Regions from separate parts of the Metabacillus sp. GQ13 genome, predicted to be linked through region 3. Evidence: riboswitches for the same ligand, from Rfam matches in the RefSeq annotation. Region 3 holds a riboswitch; each other region holds the start of a gene.
What was found. Region 3 has a riboswitch for S-adenosylmethionine ahead of mtnW (2,3-diketo-5-methylthiopentyl-1-phosphate enolase). Riboswitches for the same ligand answer to the same signal wherever they lie in the genome.
Positions count from the first base shown of each region.

Region 1: linked by a shared signal. The riboswitch ahead of AC6CHR_RS15100 (sugar ABC transporter substrate-binding protein) and the one ahead of mtnW (2,3-diketo-5-methylthiopentyl-1-phosphate enolase) in region 3 are both predicted to bind S-adenosylmethionine.
Region 2: linked by a shared signal. The riboswitch ahead of AC6CHR_RS08665 (phosphoadenylyl-sulfate reductase) and the one ahead of mtnW (2,3-diketo-5-methylthiopentyl-1-phosphate enolase) in region 3 are both predicted to bind S-adenosylmethionine.
Region 4: linked by a shared signal. The riboswitch ahead of metK (methionine adenosyltransferase) and the one ahead of mtnW (2,3-diketo-5-methylthiopentyl-1-phosphate enolase) in region 3 are both predicted to bind S-adenosylmethionine.

Region 1 covers NZ_JCAXET010000011.1:150,676-155,625, forward strand. Annotated here, with positions in the region: gene AC6CHR_RS15090 (glutamine--tRNA ligase/YqeY domain fusion protein) at 1-123, opposite strand, end outside; gene AC6CHR_RS15095 (MFS transporter) at 615-1,850, shown strand; SAM riboswitch class I at 2,053-2,159, shown strand; gene AC6CHR_RS15100 (sugar ABC transporter substrate-binding protein) at 2,298-3,425, shown strand; gene AC6CHR_RS15105 (sugar ABC transporter ATP-binding protein) at 3,519-4,950, shown strand, end outside.
Region 2 covers NZ_JCAXET010000006.1:3,587-8,536, forward strand. Annotated here, with positions in the region: gene sat (sulfate adenylyltransferase) at 1-1,123, opposite strand, end outside; gene cysP (sulfate permease) at 1,178-2,245, opposite strand; gene AC6CHR_RS08665 (phosphoadenylyl-sulfate reductase) at 2,259-2,960, opposite strand; SAM riboswitch class I at 3,195-3,312, opposite strand; gene AC6CHR_RS08670 (alpha/beta fold hydrolase) at 3,723-4,532, opposite strand; gene AC6CHR_RS08675 (thioredoxin family protein) at 4,886-4,950, opposite strand, start outside.
Region 3 covers NZ_JCAXET010000006.1:284,885-289,834, reverse strand. Annotated here, with positions in the region: gene AC6CHR_RS09955 (pyridoxal phosphate-dependent aminotransferase) at 1-659, shown strand, start outside; SAM riboswitch class I at 749-856, shown strand; gene mtnW (2,3-diketo-5-methylthiopentyl-1-phosphate enolase) at 1,148-2,389, shown strand; gene AC6CHR_RS09945 (2-hydroxy-3-keto-5-methylthiopentenyl-1-phosphate phosphatase) at 2,386-3,045, shown strand; gene AC6CHR_RS09940 (methylthioribulose 1-phosphate dehydratase) at 3,045-3,665, shown strand; gene AC6CHR_RS09935 (1,2-dihydroxy-3-keto-5-methylthiopentene dioxygenase) at 3,756-4,289, shown strand; gene cbpA (cyclic di-AMP binding protein CbpA) at 4,508-4,950, shown strand, end outside.
Region 4 covers NZ_JCAXET010000019.1:54,969-59,918, forward strand. Annotated here, with positions in the region: gene asnB (asparagine synthase (glutamine-hydrolyzing)) at 1-150, opposite strand, end outside; gene AC6CHR_RS20500 (FixH family protein) at 426-1,196, opposite strand; gene metK (methionine adenosyltransferase) at 1,697-2,899, opposite strand; SAM riboswitch class I at 3,171-3,394, opposite strand; gene pckA (phosphoenolpyruvate carboxykinase (ATP)) at 3,917-4,950, shown strand, end outside.

The DNA.
Region 1 (4,950 bases), on a different contig from region 3:
ATGACCAATATGTAGATAGCCATTCGGTTCTGGTGGGAACCTTGTGTACACATTCTCTCTTTTTCCAGTTTCTAGGTCCTCTTTAATAATACTTCTTATAAAGTTTGAGGAGTTGTGTTCCAAATCAGATCAAACCTTTCTATTGATTGAGAGTCAGGGAGGGTTTCCCTGCTGAAACTTATTATTATGTCCAACTCAGTAGACGAATTTGGGCTTACAGTCATACTGTTAATTGCTTTCAATTTAGTTGTGTCTGCTAATACACTAAAGCCGTTATCGTAAAAATAAGTACTGCTTACTATTATACCAATAGATAAGCAAAAGGTTAATTTACTTAGTCAATTAGTAGTAATAGTATATATATTTGCTTTATAAATCAACCTTCATAAACGAATTTATTTTATCAATAGGCTCTTTTCTAAAACTTTTTCATACTAAAAGGAAATCTAGCTATTCTTCAGAGGAAGTAAAAGGTAAATTATTAGCTTGTTAACGTATCTATTACATCTAAAGTTGAAATTAATTAGTAAATAAAAGGAATTTTTTAGGCTGTGGGGAATTATTATATATGGTGCACAAGTGAATGAAGATCGTTGAAAAGTGGAGGAAAGAAAATGAATCAAGAAACGGGATTTAAGGACTTTATCAGTAATCGGTTTGTTAGAGCAATCCTTCTTTCTGGCCTGTTTTTACAGCTAGGTATATGGGTAAGGAATTTTGCTGTTTTACTATTTATTATGGAACAAACAAATGAAGATCCTTTGGCAGTTTCACTAATTTCCGTAGCTGAATATGCGCCTATTTTTATCTTTTCGATAATAGGTGGGACATTTGCAGATAGATGGATGCCGAAGAAAACGATGGTATGGTGTGATCTATTAAGTGCCATTTCCGTATTTGTTGTTTTGTTAACATTAATATTTGCAACATGGAAAGCTGTGTTTTTTGCTATGCTTATTTCTTCAATATTATCTCAGTTTTCTCAGCCTTCTGGTATGAAACTTTTTAAGATTCATATTCCTGAGTCCCAGCTTCAAATGGGGATGTCCATTTACCAAACAATGTTTGCCTTTTTTATGATTATCGGACCAGTAATTGGAGCATTCGTATTTCAACAATTTGGGATTGAAGTTTCGATAGCCATTACAGGGGTTATGTTTATCCTTTCAGCTGTTGCGCTTCTATTCTTGCCTGCGGATAAGATTGTAGAAGAAAGTTCCGACAAGACGACGGTTATAGAAGAGTTCATCCAGGGGTTTAAATATGTAAAACAAAATAGATTTTTAGTGATATTGGGCACCAATTTTTTTGTAGCAGGGTTAGCTGTGGGGTTAATACAACCGTTAGGTATCTTTATCGTGACACAGCAACTTAATATGGATAAAGAATTTGTTCAATGGTTTATGGCAATTAACGGTGTAGCGATGATAATAGGTGGCGGTATCGCCTTAGCACTATCAAAAAAGATCGCGCCTATTCGAATGCTTGCAGCGGGGATGCTTGTAAATGCAGTCATGATTTCAATCATTGGCTTCTCAGAAATTCTCTTGATCTCATTAATTGCGCAGTTTTTTACAGGGTTGATGATGCCAGCTATTCAAATTAGTATCAATACTATGATTCTTCAAAATGCAGAAGAATCATTTGTAGGCAGAGTTAACGGGATTATGACGCCTCTTTTTATGGGGGCAATGGTAATAATGATGAGTCTAGCAGGTGTACTGAAACAAATAGTTGGTCTGGTTGTATCATATCAGGTTTCAGCAATTTGTATGGCAATTGGTGTAATTCTTGTTCTACCACTGGTACTGAATCGACCAATGAAAAAACAAGTCAAAGTAAATATATAGATAAGAATTGTATTGATAATGAAGTAATAAAAATATTCAAAAAACAGTTGACAAACCTTTGATACACCTTTAGAGTGAATATATTCTTTCGTTTACTTAAGGTTGTATTCGCAAAGATTGTTGCTTTATCGTACATAGCTTTACTTCACGGTTTAAGCAATTATCTTTTAGAAAAGATCCTAACCTAAACAGCATATGCAATCTCTTATCAAGAGTGGCAGAGGGACTGGCCCGTTGACGCCCAGCAACCGTTCTATTTTGAATTGGTGCTAAATCCTGCAAAACCTAGTTGGTTTTGAAAGATAAGAGAGGAGTCTCCTTATATAAATGTGGTGAAACCTCTCTTTTTTTGAGAGGTTTTTTACGTTTAAAATTAAGTGAAAGCGAAGTTGTTTTATAAGGTATCTTAACAAAAGAAAATAAACAGCAAAAGGGAGTCAAACAGATATGAAAAACAAAGTAGTTAAATCAGCACTTATCTTCATTCTTGCATTTACGTTATTACTGACAGGTTGTTCTTCAAATGGTGGAGAAACGGCTGAAACAGTTAAAAGAAAGGGCAACCCTGACGTTTCATTAGAAAATGTTCCTGAGCGTTTTGCTAAAGGTGAAGGGGCTAAAATAAAAGTTATCCGAAAAATTGGTGGCGATGATCACACAGCACAATTCTTAGCAGGTGCAAAAGAAGAAGGAGAAGCGTTAGGCTTCCAAGTTGATGTTTTTACAGCGAATGGCGATACTGCAAAATTTCATGACGCGATAGCACAAGGGTTAGAAGAGGATTATGACGGTTTTATTATTTCACATGGTGATGACGATGCAACAACTGCAGAGGTTCAAAAGCTGATTGATGCAGGGAAAAGTGTTGTTACTTTTGACTCTACAGAGGAACTAGCTACTATTGAAGGTGTAACTTTAACCTCACAAGATGATGAAGCACTTGCAACATTAGCATTAGACCAACTTATTAAAGACACAAGTGGTGAAGCAAATATTATCTATCTGTGGGTTGATGGGTTTCCGCCAATGGTTAGACGGAATAAAGTTTATCAAGAAACATTAGATGCTAACCCAAGTATTAAAGAAATAGAACGTTTTGGAATAGCATCAGCAGATACATCAGTACAAACACAAAATGCTGTAGCGGCAATGCTGAATAAACATCCTAAAGGTGAAATAGACGCAATATTTGCAACATGGGATGCATTTGCAATTGGTGCTGCCCGTGCAATCAAAGAAGCTGGTAGAGACGAAATTAAGATATATGGTATCGATGTCTCAAATGCCGATCTACAAGAAATTCAGGACCAAAAAAGTTCATGGAAATACACTGCAGCAGTTGATCCTAAATTAATAGGGGCAGTAGACATGAGATTATTAGCGAAAAAATTAGCAGGAGAAGAGACACCAGCAACTTACAACTTAGAGGCATCACTTATTTCTCAAGATGCACTAGTAGAGTCTAGTGATCCTATAAATATGGTTAATCTTGCAGACACGATTGAAGGATGGGGACAATCGACAGCATTTGAAGAAGACTGGATGAAAACATTAAAAGAATACTATAAAAAATAATTTCAGTAGAATTAGAGAAGACACTCTCTTTATACATTTTAAGAGAGTGTTTCCTGTTAGTTACATATCTAAAACGAGTTAGGAGGCAAACTGATGAAAAATCATGTGGTAGATATGAAAAATATATCTATTGAATTCCCTGGTGTAAAAGCATTAAATACCGTTAATTTCACAATGAAAAGTGGTACTACGCATGCTCTTATCGGAGCTAACGGTGCTGGGAAATCAACATTGATGAAGGTTTTATCAGGAGCCTATAATCACTATACCGGGGATATATTTATCAATGATATGAGTATGGACATTAGAACACCAAAGGATGCGCATAACAACGGAATTCAGATTGTCCATCAAGAGGTAGATACAGCGCTCATTCCTTATTTGACTGTCGGAGAGAATATTATGCTTTCAAGTACAGTTAATGCTATGGGAAAAAGACAATTTATCAACTGGAGAAACATCCACAACCAAGCAACAGACATCTTATCGAGTTTACATATTGATGTATCCTCTAAAAAATTAGTTAGTGAGTTAACACTAGCAGAAAAACAAATGGTATTAATTGCACGGACAGTTTCGACGAATAGTAAATTCTTAATTTTAGATGAACCAACAGCACCACTAAGTCATTCCGAAACGAATGAGTTATTCCGAATTGTTAAAGAACTTAAAAGAAAAAATGTAGGTATTATCTTTATTTCACATCGACTTCCGGAGATTTTTGAAATTTGTGATGAGATTACGATCATGAGAAATGGAGAGTTAGTTAGACATGATCTTGTTGCTGAGGTAACAACCAATCAAGTGATTGAACACATGCTAGGAAGAGAACTACAGGAACAATTCCCCAAAAAGCTAACCAGTATCGGTGAACCGTTCTTTGAAGTTGTTCATCTTTTTGATAAGGATAAGTTGAAAAATATATCCTTAACTGTTAAAAAAGGTGAAATTATTGGACTAGCTGGTTTAGTTGGCGCTGGAAAAACGGAATTGTGTAAGGCATTATTTGGTGAAACAAAAATTAAGGCAGGTACTGTAAAGGTAGATGGGAAGGAATTACGGTTAACAAATCCTCATCAAGCAGTTAAGCAAGGAATTGCTTTAGTGCCTGAAGAAAGAAGAAAAGAAGGTATTCTTGTAACAGAGTCTGTTTCAACGAATCTAACAGTAGCAAACTTAGGGTATTTTACGAAACGGTTTAGTTTTCTAAATAAAAAGCTAGAAAAGCAAAAAGCATTAGAGCTAATCGAAAGCTTAGGAATCAAAACGCCTTCAGAGCAATCAATTGTCCAAAACCTATCGGGTGGTAACCAGCAAAAAATCGCGATAGGAAAATGGTTAAATGCTGATGCAGATGTTTACATCTTTGATGAGCCGACAAAAGGGGTAGATGTCGGTGCAAAGAAGGATATTTTTGATTTAATTTATGCACTAGCAAGTAAAGGGAAAGCTATTATTTATGCTTCTTCTGAGCTATCTGAAATTATTGGCATTACCAACCGTTTATATGTTTTATATGATGGAC
Region 2 (4,950 bases), 280 kb from region 3:
CCTGCATCCCTTTAATTAGTACTTCGACAACTTCTTTTCGACTGAAAGTACTTGGTGGAAGCTCACCATTACGTAACATTGCACGTACTTTTGTGCCCGACAAAATGACACGATCTTCATTACCATGAGGACACGTTTTAGGAGATGCCATTGATTCACACTTCGTGCAATAAAAACTGTGTTCAAAAAATAAAGGTGTGATTCCTAACTCATCAGCCGTAAAATTCGAAAAGATTTTTTGTGCATCATATGTTCCATAATAATCACCCACACCAGCATGGTCTCTTCCAACAATAAAATGTGTACATCCGTAGTTTTTACGTACTAATGAATGGAAGATTGCTTCACGTGGTCCAGCATATCTCATTGCGGCTGGAAAAACAGCTAAACAGACACGTTCTTTTGGATAATAACTATCTAACAATACTTCATAGCTTTCCATACGAATATTCGCCGGAATATCATCAGACTTCGTTTCACCAACAAGTGGATTTAAAAATAGTCCATCAACCGTTTCTAAGGCTGTTTTTTGGATATATTCATGTGCACGATGTACAGGATTACGAGTTTGGAAACCAACAATTGTTTTCCAATTTAATTCAGCAAATTTTGCTCTAGACTCTTTAGGATCTAAGTAATATTCCGCAAACTTCTTTTCTGGTCGTTTGACGAGTGTGACTTTTCCACCAACATAGACATCGCCACGTTCAAACATCTTTTTAACACCTGGATGTTCTAATTCATCAGTACGATACACATTAACTGCTTCTTTTGGTTTATCTGGTGAATAAATGTCAGATACAATAATCGTACCATATGTAACTTCGTCGGCTACAAGGCGAACCTCCTCACCAATAGATAACGTTGCCGCTTTATCTTCTGAAACTGGTAGCGTGATTGGAATACTCCACACTGACCCGTTTTTTAATTTCATATTTTCTACTACAGATTGATAATCCTCTTGCGTAAAGAAACCTTCAATGGGGCTATATGCACCTATTGCAATTAACTCTAAGTCACTTAATGCAGTACCATCCAATTCAATTTCCTTTTGAATATTTGTTACATCAGTACCTAATGATAATCTTTGTATTAATGTTCCTCCGTGTGGTAATAAGCTCATGATTAAAAATCCTCCAATTCATATAATTACAATTTATTTCAACAGAGATTAAAACTAAATCCCTCCGCCCTCGTGATGAACAGTCCGTTTCTCTTGTTTAGTTGCCTTCATTAAATTAAGTGCTCCAATGGTTGCAAGTAATAGACTTGCTAAAACAACGATCGAATATAGATCACTTTCAATAAATAATTTCACTAAGAAATAAGACATAGTTAACGATATAAGGGGTGAAATCACCCAAATTGTTAACATGTTTTTTACAATCTTTTGTTGAAATATATTACTACCAGATTTGGCTATTCCTATACCTAATATAGATGAGGTTGTTATTTGCGTAAGTGGCACAGGAATTCCAAAAACGGATGCAATGGTAACCAGCGTCGCACCTGTCCCTGATATAAGTATTCCTTCGATTTTAGAAAAACTTGTTATTTTCTTACCATTTGTTTCTAGAACCCTCCGACCAAGTAGCAAAGCGCCTATGGCAACAAATGCACCACCAATCAAAGTCCCCTTCGAAACTGAGAGAATTTGAGCACTAACTAAAGGTCCTACTGCATTTGCTACATTATTCATTCCTGCAGAAAACGCTTCAAAAAAGCCAGCGAAAATGAGAAGGTACGTAATCACTTTTCCATCAAATGAATACTTTTCCGTTAACTTAAAATAATGGAGGCATTTTATGAATAGAAACGCAATGCCAAACGCAACGATTGGTACCAATATCCAAAACATCACAATCGATAATAATTTGTCTACAAATAACATTTTATAGGCAATTCCTACACCTACAACTGCACCTACCGTAACCTCACTAGTTGAAAGAGGTATACCTAATATATTCGCTAAAAAAAGTGAAAAAGTTGCTGAGAAGAGGATGATAATAACAATTTTTATTGAGATAAGTGACGTTGGAATGATTCCAGAACTAATCGTTTTAACAACTTCTCCTCCACCAATTACTGCACCTAAAATAACACCAATTGCACAGATGATAAGAGCATTCCTTGGTCGTAATATTGCTCCGGCACCATATGCAACTCCCATGGAAGCTGCTGCACCACTGGCCCCAATATTCATCGCAAAAAAGATGCTGATACCTATTGCGATAATCTCTAACATCTATTACTCCCCCTTATTGATGGAGGCCACATTCTGTTTTCATTTGCCCAGTCCATCTGCCAGATCTTAAATCATTTTCATTAAAAGCAGGTTTTGTGCAATGAAAACAACCAATGCTCGGATATCCTCTGTCATGTAAAGGATTGTAGATTAAGTCATTTTTATGAACGTATCTCCAAACATCTTTCCACGTCCAATGAATTAGCGGGCAAACCTTTACTGAATGAAAGCGTTCATCCTTGTTGATATAGTTAACGTGTTTTCTTGTTTCAGATTGTTCACGTCTTAGCCCAGAGATCCAGGCAGTGGAACCTTGTAGTGTTTCAGTTAATGGAACTATTTTTCGGATATCACAACATTTATTTGGTGCAGTTTCCCAAAGCTTATCACCATATAATTCAGCTTGCTCTTCTAATGTAAGCTTAGGTTTCTTTAATTGAATATTAAGTGATGGATATTTTTCCTTCACCTTATCGATTAGCTCATAGGTTTCTTTAAAATGAACATCAGTATCCAGAAACACAATTTTTGCGTTAGGTTTTACTATGGCTATTAAATCAATCAAGACAATACCTTCAATTCCAAAACTACATGCATAGACAACTTCTTCACCGTAGTGTTCATATGCCCAATGGATAACATTTAATGCTCCTTTATACGTCTCATCTTCAATAAAATCTTCGCTCACTTCTGACCAATTCTCATAAGTTAGCAAACCATTCACCTCTTTCTCACACTATCTTACTTGGTTTTAAAAACCATTTATTCACACGTTAATAGTCGGGATTAATGGTGCAACCAACCATTATACGATGAATTTAGCAAATAATACTCTGTTTCAGATGATTTAGCCAGACACTATTTTTCTATAAAGCTTCTTTTTGATGCATTTTTATGTGTTAAATAGAGAAAAGCCCACCATAACAGGAAGACTTTTAAGGATGATCTACCCTTATCTTCCAAATTGGTATCAGTTTAGATTTGGCTGGAATTAGCACCTTACATCTTACTTCTTGCAGGTTGCTGGGCTTCAAAGGACCAGATCCCTTCACCACTCTTGATAAGAAATATGTTATTGTTTCTAAATTTTAACACAATTCTTTCAAATGTCAACCCGAGTTTATTGATCGGAATAATAATATTATCTATTTACGTGAAAGTTAATTGTACGTTGGTTTTTATCTTCGGAAAGACCAATTATTAACCAATAAGTTTCTTTTCATCATATATATATACAAAGAACACACAAAGGGTGTTCTTTCGCACATATAAAATATCGCAATATGTTGAAATCCTTTTCGCAATGTAAGTTCCAGTAGATATAATATTACAGTGACGAGTATGATTTAATCTTCTAGTCTTACAAACTTACAAAATCAATTCCAGAAATATCTCTATTTAGAACTGTTTCGAATTAATAACTGACTTTCTTATTTGAAATTCTTTTAATAAGGGATAAAAACAATTAAGTACATACTTATTTAAAAAAGCGCGTTAGCTCCAAATTTAATTTTTCTTTTTCACTAAAAAACAAACCATGTCCGCTAAATTTAAACGGAATGAGTTTAGATCCTCTAATTCCTGCATGCATCAACTCAGCAAAAACGTAAGGACACACCTTATCTTTTACTCCATGGAAAATTCCGGTGGGTACATTAATTTTTTCTAAATCTTTCCTTAGATCTTCATCGCGTAAAGAAACAAGACTCATTGCCGTTGCATATCCAGAAGCTTCGTTTCCTAATCCATTGAACCAATTCTTAAAGTTCTCAGATACAAAAAGAGCAAAAAAGCTATCTCCAAAATCACTAATCATTTTAGGTCGATCATTAAACGTATCTTCAATGAGTTTATTAACCTCTTCCTTTGTTTTTCCAAACGGATAATTTGGGCGATGCGTAAATACCGGTGCTGCTGCACCTAAGAGAGCTAGCTTTGCAACCTTATATCCCTCATGTCTTGCCATAAATCTTATCGCTATTCCTCCCCCCATAGAATGTGAGACAAGTAATACATTTTCTAGTCTAAGGGTATCGATCACTATTCGAATATCATCTGCTAGTCGATTATATGTGTAGCTACCAGAGGGTCGGTCTGACTTTCCATAACCACGAAAATCAATTCCAATACAACGATAACCCAATTTAAGAAAATGATTAAATTGATACTCGAACATTTTATGATTGACAGGCCAACCATGTAAAAAAAGAATTGTTTTTCCCTCACCAGGATTAATATCTTCAACAAATATATTGACATTCTGTTCAACTGTAATGTAGTAGCCCATTTAACTCCTCCTCGCATTACCTTTTCTTTAGCTTATAGAGGATGCCATTTATTTAGACTCTTTTTGGTAAACTTTAAGAACCACATCAAAGTTTGTCAAAAACAAAAAAACAGTGTGCTTCCAAAAGGAAACCACCGCTTTATTGTTCTTATAATAGCATATAGCTTTATTATCTATCTTTTTGGCCTCGTTTCTAAAAGGAGAGCACGACTATTCGCCATATATGTAAAGAAGTACTATTAGGAAAAATCTTTGCGAAAACAGCCTTCTTTATATGTAAATCCGATTTATAACTTAGCTTAATATTGAAAACCTACGAAAGAACACTTTGTGTTGAAGTAAAGAATCAAAGATTATTGGTGATGAAGATCGTTCTTTTTAAGAACTGAAATAATACTGTAGGAAATAGTCTCCCAAA
Region 3 (4,950 bases):
TTTTAAATTACCCGAATAATCCTACTGGTGCAGTAGCAACAGCTGAATTTTTTGAGGAAACAGTGGAATATGCAAAAAAACATGATATTTGTGTTGTTCATGATTTTGCATATGGTGCAATTGGCTTTGATGGTAAACGCCCATTAAGTTATCTACAGACAAAGGGAGCAAAAGAAACTGGGATCGAACTTTATACGTTTTCGAAATCCTATAATATGGCAGGATGGAGAATTGGTTTTGCTGTTGGTAATCCCTCTGTGGTTGAGGCTATTAATCTATTGCAAGACCATATGTATGTGAGTGTATTCAGTGCTATCCAAGAAGCAGCAGCACATGCTTTATTAAGTCCGCAAACATGTGTTGAGGATTTAAACAAGTTGTATGAATCTCGAAGAAATGTATTGATACATGCCTTCCAGGAAATTGGCTGGAATGTAACAGCTCCCTCTGGTTCTTTTTTCGCCTGGCTTAAAGTACCAGGCCAATTTTCATCTTCAGTAGCTTTTTCAGATTACCTTTTAGAAAAGGCTCATGTTGTTGTAGCACCAGGAATTGGATTTGGGGAATATGGAGAAGGCTATGTACGTGTTGGTCTTTTGACTTCTGAGGAGAGATTGATGGAGGCTGCTAATCGAGTAAAGGCGTTAAATATATTTTAATAGAAAGATTTAGTATTGACAGAAAAAATTCAGTCTGTCATAATTCATAATAATTTTTAAAATGAGGGTACTCATTTATGAACGTTTCGTTCTTATCAAGAGCAGGTGGAGGGACTAGCCCTATGAAGCCCGGCAACCGACTTAACACTAGTTTAAGCACGGTGCTAATTCTTGCAGCTTTCGCTGATAGATAAGGAGATATGCTTGTTATTCATGTAAGTAACAGCCCCTTCGATCTATTAGTGTCGATTGGGCTGTTTTGTGTTTCGTTATTTGAGAATATACTGACAAATTAATCAATAGAGAAAAGCATATTGTAGGATTTTATACATGAATGACAGATTCCTTTAAAAACCTTTATTTTCTATTTGACAAAAAAGTAAAGGGAATATAGGGGCATCTTTTGTCGAGAAATGATAGAATAAGTAAGATTAATAAAAAGATTCAGAATAACAGAAATATGCTTCAAAAGGAAAGTAGGTTATAAAGTGAGTGAAATTATTGCTACATATCTCGTTCACGATGCAAAAGGTGACCTAGCTAAAAAGGCAGAAGGAATAGCATTAGGGTTAACTGTTGGTTCGTGGACTGATTTACCATTGCTTGATCAAGAACAGTTAAAAGCACACAAAGGACGAGTCATAGAAGTTAAACAACTAGAAAATAGTCATAGAACAAACCAATATTTAGGAAAATCAGTAACAAAGGGAATTATTAAAATTGCTTATCCAAGCTTAAATTATAGTCTTGATCTACCAGCGATATTGACGACTGTTTTCGGAAAGTTGTCACTTGATGGAGAAGTTAAATTAATTGATTTAGAGTTTTCTAAGGAAGTGAAGTCTGCCTTCCAAGGTCCAGTGTTTGGTGTTTCTGGAATACGAGAGAAACTTGGTGTCGAAAACCGGCCTCTATTAATGAGTATCTTTAAAGGTGTGATTGGAAGAGACCTTTCCTACCTAAGAGATCAACTAAAACAACAAGTACTTGGTGGAGTTGATTTAGTAAAGGATGATGAAATCCTTTTTGATAATCCGTTAACACCATTTACAGATCGAATTGTAGCAGGTAACGCCATTTTAAAAAATGTCTATGAGGAAACAGGACATAAAGCTTTATATGCAGTTAATTTATCTGGAAAAACGTATCAATTAAAAGATAAAGCAAAGCGAGCAACAGAATTAGGAGCAAATGTATTACTGTTTAATGTATTTGCCTATGGCTTAGATGTGCTTCAAAGCTTAGCAGAGGATCAGGAGATAAAAGTACCAATTATGGCACACCCAGCAGTTAGTGGAGCATATACTTCTTCAGGACTATACGGAGTATCGAGTTCTTTGCTATTAGGGAAGCTTTTACGAATAGCTGGTGCTGATTTATCACTATTCCCATCTCCTTATGGAAGTGTTGCTTTAGATCGAAATGAAGCGATCGGTATCGCTGAAAATTGTCTGAAGGATGATACGTATAAAGAAACGTTTCCAGTTCCTTCAGCCGGGATTCATCCTGGACTTGTTCCGTTATTAATTCAAGATTTTGGTAATGACTCAGTGATTAATGCAGGTGGAGGCGTGCACGGTCACCCTAATGGAGCATCTGGCGGAGGTCGGGCATTCCGTGCTGCGATTGAAGCAACATTATCAGGAGCTACATTAAAGCAAGCAGCATCTTCAAATGAAGATCTGAAGCTAGCAATCGATCTATGGGGTGCAAAAGAGGTGAGTAGATGAAAAACAAGGTAATCATTTGTGATTTTGATGGCACGATTACAAATACAGATAATATTATTGCCATTATGAAGAAATTTGCACCGTCAGAATGGAACTCCTTGAAAGAAGGAGTTTTATCACAGGATATCTCGATTCGTGAAGGCGTAGGAAAGATGTTTCAATTATTACCTTCATCAAGCAAGTCTGAGATTGTTGCTTATATATTAGAACATGCAGAAATACGTCAAGGATTTAGTGAGTTTGTTCAATATACGAAAGAAAAAGATATTCCTTTATATATTGTCAGTGGTGGTATTGATTTTTTTGTTTACCCACTTTTAGCAGGATTGGTAAATGAAGATCAAATATATTGTAATAGAGCAGACTTTTCTAATCAAAGGATCACCATTGAATGGCCACATAGCTGTGACGATAGGTGTGAAAACGAATGTGGTTGCTGTAAACCATCACTGATTAGACAACTGACAAGCGATTATCAAAGTAAAATTGTCATTGGTGATTCAATTACAGACTTACAAGCTGCTAAGTTAGCTAACTTTGTCATTGCGAGAGATCTTTTATTAGAAAAATGTGATCAATTAAACCTACCACATGAACCATTTACTACTTTTTATGAAGTGATAGACGTCTTGGAAAGACTGGAGGAGGTTCGGTGATGAGTTTAAAGGAATTACGGTGGGAAGAGCTAGCCGATATTAAACGAGTATTGGCGCAAAGAGATTGGTTTCCAGGGACGAGTGGAAATTTGGCGATAAAGGTTGATTCTGACCCTATTAGCTTTTTAGTTACGGCAAGTGGCAAAGATAAAACGAAGGAAACGAGTGAGGACTTTTTACTAGTGGATGGTCAGGGCAAGCCACTTGGAGATACACACCTAAAACCATCAGCTGAAACCCTACTTCATGTAGAAATTTATAATAAAACAAATGCTGGTTGTAGTCTTCATGTTCATACAGTTGATAATAATGTGATTTCTGAAATTTATGGTGAACAAGGTAATATTTCGTTTAAAGGTCAAGAAATCATCAAGGCATTTGGATTATGGGATGAAGACGCTGAGATTACAATTCCAATAATCTATAATTTTGCAGATATACCAAGATTAGCAGCAGAGTTTGGTGAATATGTTAAAGCCGATGCTGGTGCAGTATTAATAAGAAATCATGGAATAACTGTATGGGGTAAAGATGCATTAGAAGCAAAAAAATATTTAGAAGCTAGTGAGTTTCTAATTTCATATCATTTGAAGCTATTAGCTTTGCAATCCAGTAAATAATATTGAAATCAGGTGAGTTAAGTTGCTCATCTGAATTTTATATAATTATAAAGTTCATGAGTAATGAGCTAATTTTAAGGAGGAATAGACATGGCAACTATTCATTTTCAAGAATCAGGAGAAAGATTAACAAATCAAGAAGAGGTAGCAAGTTTTTTAACAGAGCAAGAAGTTATTTATGAGCAATGGGATATTTTAAAGTTACCTACTCGTTTGCAAGAAAAGTTTCAATTAACAGATGATGAAAAAAAGGAAATATTAGAAGTTTTTAAAGCTGAAATTGCTAATATTTCTGAACGTCGTGGGTATCAAGCACAAGATATTATTTCACTTTCAGATAGCACACCAAACCTAGATCAGTTATTATCAAACTTTAAACAAGAGCATCATCACTCTGATGATGAAGTACGTTTTATCGTTAGCGGTCATGGAGTATTCGTTATTCAAGCTAAGGACGGAAAATTCTTCGATGTAGAATTAAATCCAGGAGATTTGATATCAGTACCTGAAAATACGAGACATTACTTCACATTAATGGAAGACAGAAAAGTAGTAGCTGTTCGGATATTCGTAACTACTGAGGGCTGGGTTCCGATTTATGAAAAAGAAGAATTAGAGGCGTAATCAATATGTGTAGAGAGAAGGCGATGAGTAACGCGCGCCTCCTCTCTTTTTATATTGTATAAGTTTCTAGTATAGTATTTACGTGGTGATAGAGTGTATATATAACAGTAATATCCGTGAAAACTGCTTTAAGTATTATTTGGCAATAGAAAACAAGGTTTACTATTTTATGTTATTATGATACGTTTTTAGAAATACATAGCTATTGGAGGGATAATATGAAAGTTCGTTATCACTATGTTAAAAGGGAAGATGTAAAGTATTGCGATCTTAGCTTTACAGTAAAAGAGGCATATGATTATTTGAATTCTACTGGTTTTCGTTCAGTACCTGTCTTAAAAGCAAACGGAAAAGAATTTGTGGGCTTTATATACAAGGTTCATCTATTAGAACATTATGTTGAGCATGAGGGAAAAGATGAAGATTTAATTGAACCACTCGTTCAAAATCATGATGCCTATATTTTTGAGGAGGATTCCTTTTTTAAAACATTTATAACGATTAGGCGACTTCCTTTCTTAGCGGTTTTAAATAAACAAAATGAATTTTCGGGGATAATAACACACTCAAATATAATGGATGTTTTAGAAGACTCATTTGGGATGCAAACAGGTGGTTATCTTCTTACAGTAGGAACAAAGGAGCATAAGGGTGCAATTAA
Region 4 (4,950 bases), on a different contig from region 3:
GAATGCCATCGAAACATAATGATCATGAAAATATCCACAATCATCGGGGCCACGATGAAAAATTAGTTCATTTGCTTTTGAAAACAATTCAAGTCGTTCATCACTTACAGCTGTTTCTTCATAATAGAGACCACCAACAAAACCACACATAATGCTATCACCCATTCTTAATAAGGCATCTTATTCATTAAGAAACCTAATCCTTGTTTTGACTATAAGACGACTGATAAATGGTAATTGTTTCAACATTTTTCAAATATATATAAATTCTGACTATTAATATGAAAAAAGACACGATTTAAAAGGGATAAATTCCCTATCTAGATGATCAATATCTTCATCTTATAGTAAATAGGGAGATCATTATCCTAGGTGTTTGTACATGACTAAACTTTTACAAAACAAAAAAAAAGAGGCCAAGCCCCTTATTTAACCTCAACCGAAGTTTCAATATGGGCGTGAACCTCTTCCTTTTCAACATGTACTTTTACCGTATAATTACCGATCTCATCAAATGTATAGGATGCTGTGTATTCCCCTTTTGTAGAAAATTCAGTAGCATCAACATATTGATGTTTCTCCTCTCCATCCTTCCAGATTTCGAATCGTACGATCGCCTCAGTAAAAGGCTGTTCAGCTTCTTCTATATTTGTTGATAACGTTTCTTCCTTATTTACTTTAAAACCAGTTAATTCTTCTACATTGATTGTTACACTACTAGGATGATGTTCCGCACTTGCATGGTCTTCATGATGATGTTCATCCACATCTGTTGCCTTTGTGGTTTCCTTGCCGTTTTCTCCTGATCCAACCACAATATCCTTAGTTGGCATCGTATGATAACTTTTCACATTCGTGTGAGCCGTTACGGAATATGTTCCGTCTTCTTTAAATTGATAGTTAATTTCATATTTCCCATTATCAATTAGCTTAGCTTCCACTTTTTCAGATTGATCACCTAGTTTTACTTCAAATATGACTTCTGCATCGTCTACCAATTCCTCACCATAATAAACGTTGGCTGCTATTGTTATATCTTCATTTTTATTAACCTGCTCATTAGCGATAATTTCCACTTTTGGGATTTTCACTTCTTCTTCAGCAGCTTGATGCCCGTTATGATCCTCTGAACCTTGACAACCAGTCAATAAAAAAGCTAGGAAAAGAATGAAGCAACTCAAATATCCTTTTGTCATTCTACAAAAACCTCCAATTAGTCACTAACTATGAGTTAAATGATGAATATACCGGTTAACCACTACATCATTTATACACATTTTATAGATATACTATTCATTTTTAAAAAAGCCCATTGATAAGAAACGATTGTTATAAATGTTTATGTACATATTATTATTTGCTAGGTTCACTTCACCAACCTAAACATATAGCTTAATTGTTTAAAAAGCTCTAATTGCTGTCTTTGAAGCTAAACATCACCAATATGTAAATCCCATCGTTCACAGAGTTTAAATTACCTTACCCATAGTATATTTATATCCGCGGAACAAAGTCCAATATTATTAGATAATTTGCTTTTTTTACACTTATTCACTTAACGTTATTACGTAATTCTAAGGATGCCCTAACAATCGAAATAGCACACGAACCAATTCGGTTTGTGTGCTATTTCAATCATTATTGTTTCTGTGTCAAAAGTTGTTTCCCTTTAACGTGTTTTTTCCTTTTTAACAGCCTATTGATTTAGTGCTTCTTTACTTATTGCCTCAGCTCTATCAGTTCTTTCCCATGGAAGATCTAGGTCATTACGACCGAAATGTCCATAGGCTGCCGTTTGCTTATAAATTGGACGGCGTAGATCAAGCATTTTAATTATACCAGCTGGACGTAAATCAAAGTTATTTCGCACAACTTCAACTAAAGTATTTTCAGATACTTGACCCGTTCCAAATGTATCAATTGCTATCGATACAGGATGTGCAACGCCAATAGCATAAGCCAGTTGAACTTCACACTTATCAGCCAAACCAGAGGCTACAATATTTTTTGCAACATAACGAGCCGCATATGCAGCAGATCTATCAACCTTAGTTGCATCTTTACCAGAAAATGCTCCTCCACCATGTCTTGCATAGCCACCATATGTGTCAACAATAATTTTTCGACCAGTTAAGCCTGCATCACCTTGAGGTCCACCAATTACGAAACGACCTGTTGGGTTTATGAAATACTTCGTATTCTCGTCAATTAATTCCTTAGGAACAACAGGATTAATAACGTATTCTTTCAAATTACGTTGAATTTGCTCTAACGCAACTTCTGGGTGGTGCTGTGTAGAAATGACAATCGTATCAATACGAACTGGTTTATTAAACTCATCATATTCAACCGTTACTTGTGTTTTACCATCAGGACGTAAGTAAGGTAGGATATCATCTTTTCGTACTTCGGTTAAACGACGTGCAATTTTGTGTGCTAAAGAAATTGGTAGTGGCATTAATTCCTTTGTTTCATTACATGCAAACCCAAACATTAACCCTTGGTCTCCTGCACCTATTGCATCAATTTCTTCATCAGTCATATTTCCTTCACGAGCCTCAAGTGCTTGATCAACACCTAATGCAATATCTGCAGATTGTTCATCGATTGAAGTCAATACTGCACATGTTTCAGCATCAAAGCCATATTTAGCACGTGTATAACCAATTCCCTTAATCGTTTCGCGAACGATTTTTGGAATGTCCACATATGTACTTGTTGTAATTTCACCAGCTACTAGCACTAAACCTGTTGTTACAGATGTTTCACACGCTACACGTGCATTTGGATCTTTTTCAATAATTGCATCAAGGATTGAATCTGAAATTTGATCACAAATTTTATCTGGATGGCCTTCTGTTACAGACTCAGAAGTAAAAAGACGCTTATTAGTCATAATTTAAATCTTCCTCCTATATTCGTTTTCATTAAATTTGATCCGGAACTCTTCCCTAAGTCTATTTACCTTATAAGGATCACGCTGGCATGTTTCTGAACAGAAGTATTATGTACCTTTACCACATGCTTGTCCTGATAAAACTCTAATGAAGATCCTCATTCGAAACTATGTTGGACACACGTAAACTAAGGACAAAACTTATCTATTCTTATCACTACAAAAAAACCTTTCCCTTGTGAGGAAAGGTTTTGTAATCGTTCATCGCCTTTCGCTCTTATCGATCAAGGGCTTTCGCCTTGCTTCAGGTTAGCACCTTTGCGTTTTGAAAATGTCGTGGTTCATTTTCGACTCCAACATAGAAATAATTGCACTAATTGTTTAAACAATAGATACAACCTTTGAACTCTACATGTAAGAGCGAAATGACGACCTTTCCTTAAATAGCAGGTTGCTGGGTTTCATAGGGCCTGTCCCTCCACCAGCTCGGGATAAGAGAATCCGTTCAAGGACATATCATAGCGCACAGAATTACTAGTGTCAAGAACAAAAGTGGAAGAGCCCGTTCAATGACGTATGAACTGGAGCACTCCCAAATTAGATAAAGGAAACACGAAGAGCGTAAGCGATTCGATGTTGACTTACCCTATGTATAAGAGTGAAGTTTACTATGCACTGGATGTCAAAGTGCTTATCCACAATACAAGAATTTTATAAGAAAACGATGAGATATACTAGATAACCTTTGTGTTTACTTGCTTATTGATTCTTTTATTTATCCTTACCTCTTTTGATTGAAATATCCAAAAATGTGATTCAATTTTGCTATGTTCACTTAGATACCTAATCCTTCCCTTTTGAATTTAATAAAAGTGGTACAAATAAAATACATAAGTTGATTTTTATCAGTCAATAAGCAACAAGCTTTTGGAAAAGAGACTTTAGAAAAGAGCCTAATTTTCCTCAGTATATTGTAATATAGTAGAAGAAGGACATTTCTCGAGTAAAGGTGGTAATGGGATGAATCTAACTGAGATGACAAATAAGCTAACTCAACTTATTAACGGGGATAACGCGAGGCATAATTTATCGGTTTCCCAACTTGTGGAAAAGGTTCTTGAGCGCAAGGAAGGTATTTTAACTTCAACTGGAGCAATTCGTGCGACGACTGGTGCGTATACTGGAAGATCTCCTAGGGATAAATTTTATGTAAAAGAACCATCGATAGAAAATAAAATTGAGTGGGGAAATATCAATCAACCAATTTCTGAATCAGTATTTGATAAGCTTTATAGCAAGGTTATCTCTCATTTAAAAGAACGAGATGAATTTTACATCTTCTATGGTTATGCAGGTGCAGATAAGCGCTATCAATTACCTCTTCAGGTAGTAAATGAATATGCATGGCATAATTTATTTGCTAGTCAGTTATTCATTAGGGATAGTGAGAACTCCTTCCCATTATCTAAGAAACCTTTTACGATTTTATCTGCGCCATATTTTAAGGCAGATCCTGAAGTTGATGGTACCCATTCTGAAACATTTATAATCATATCACTCGAGAAAAGAACAATATTAATTGGCGGGACGGAATATGCAGGAGAAATGAAGAAGGCAATATTCTCGGTGATGAACTATCTACTTCCAGAAAACAATGTCTTGTCAATGCATTGTTCTGCGAATGTTGGATTTGAAGGCGATGTTGCCCTCTTCTTTGGATTATCAGGTACAGGGAAAACAACTTTATCGGCTGATTCTAACAGACGGCTAATCGGTGATGATGAACATGGATGGTCTACTTCAGGGATTTTTAATATAGAAGGCGGTTGCTATGCTAAATGTATTAATTTAACGGCTAAAAAGGAACCGCAAATTTTCAATGCGATCCGGTATGGTGCGGTTTTAGAAAATGTTGTAGTTGATATTGAAACGAGAGAGGTAGACTATCATAATTCCTCCTTTACAGAAAATACACGAGCAGCATATTCTTTAGATGCGATTGATAAAGTTATTACACCTAGTATAGCCGGGCATCCTCAGTCGATTGTTTTCTT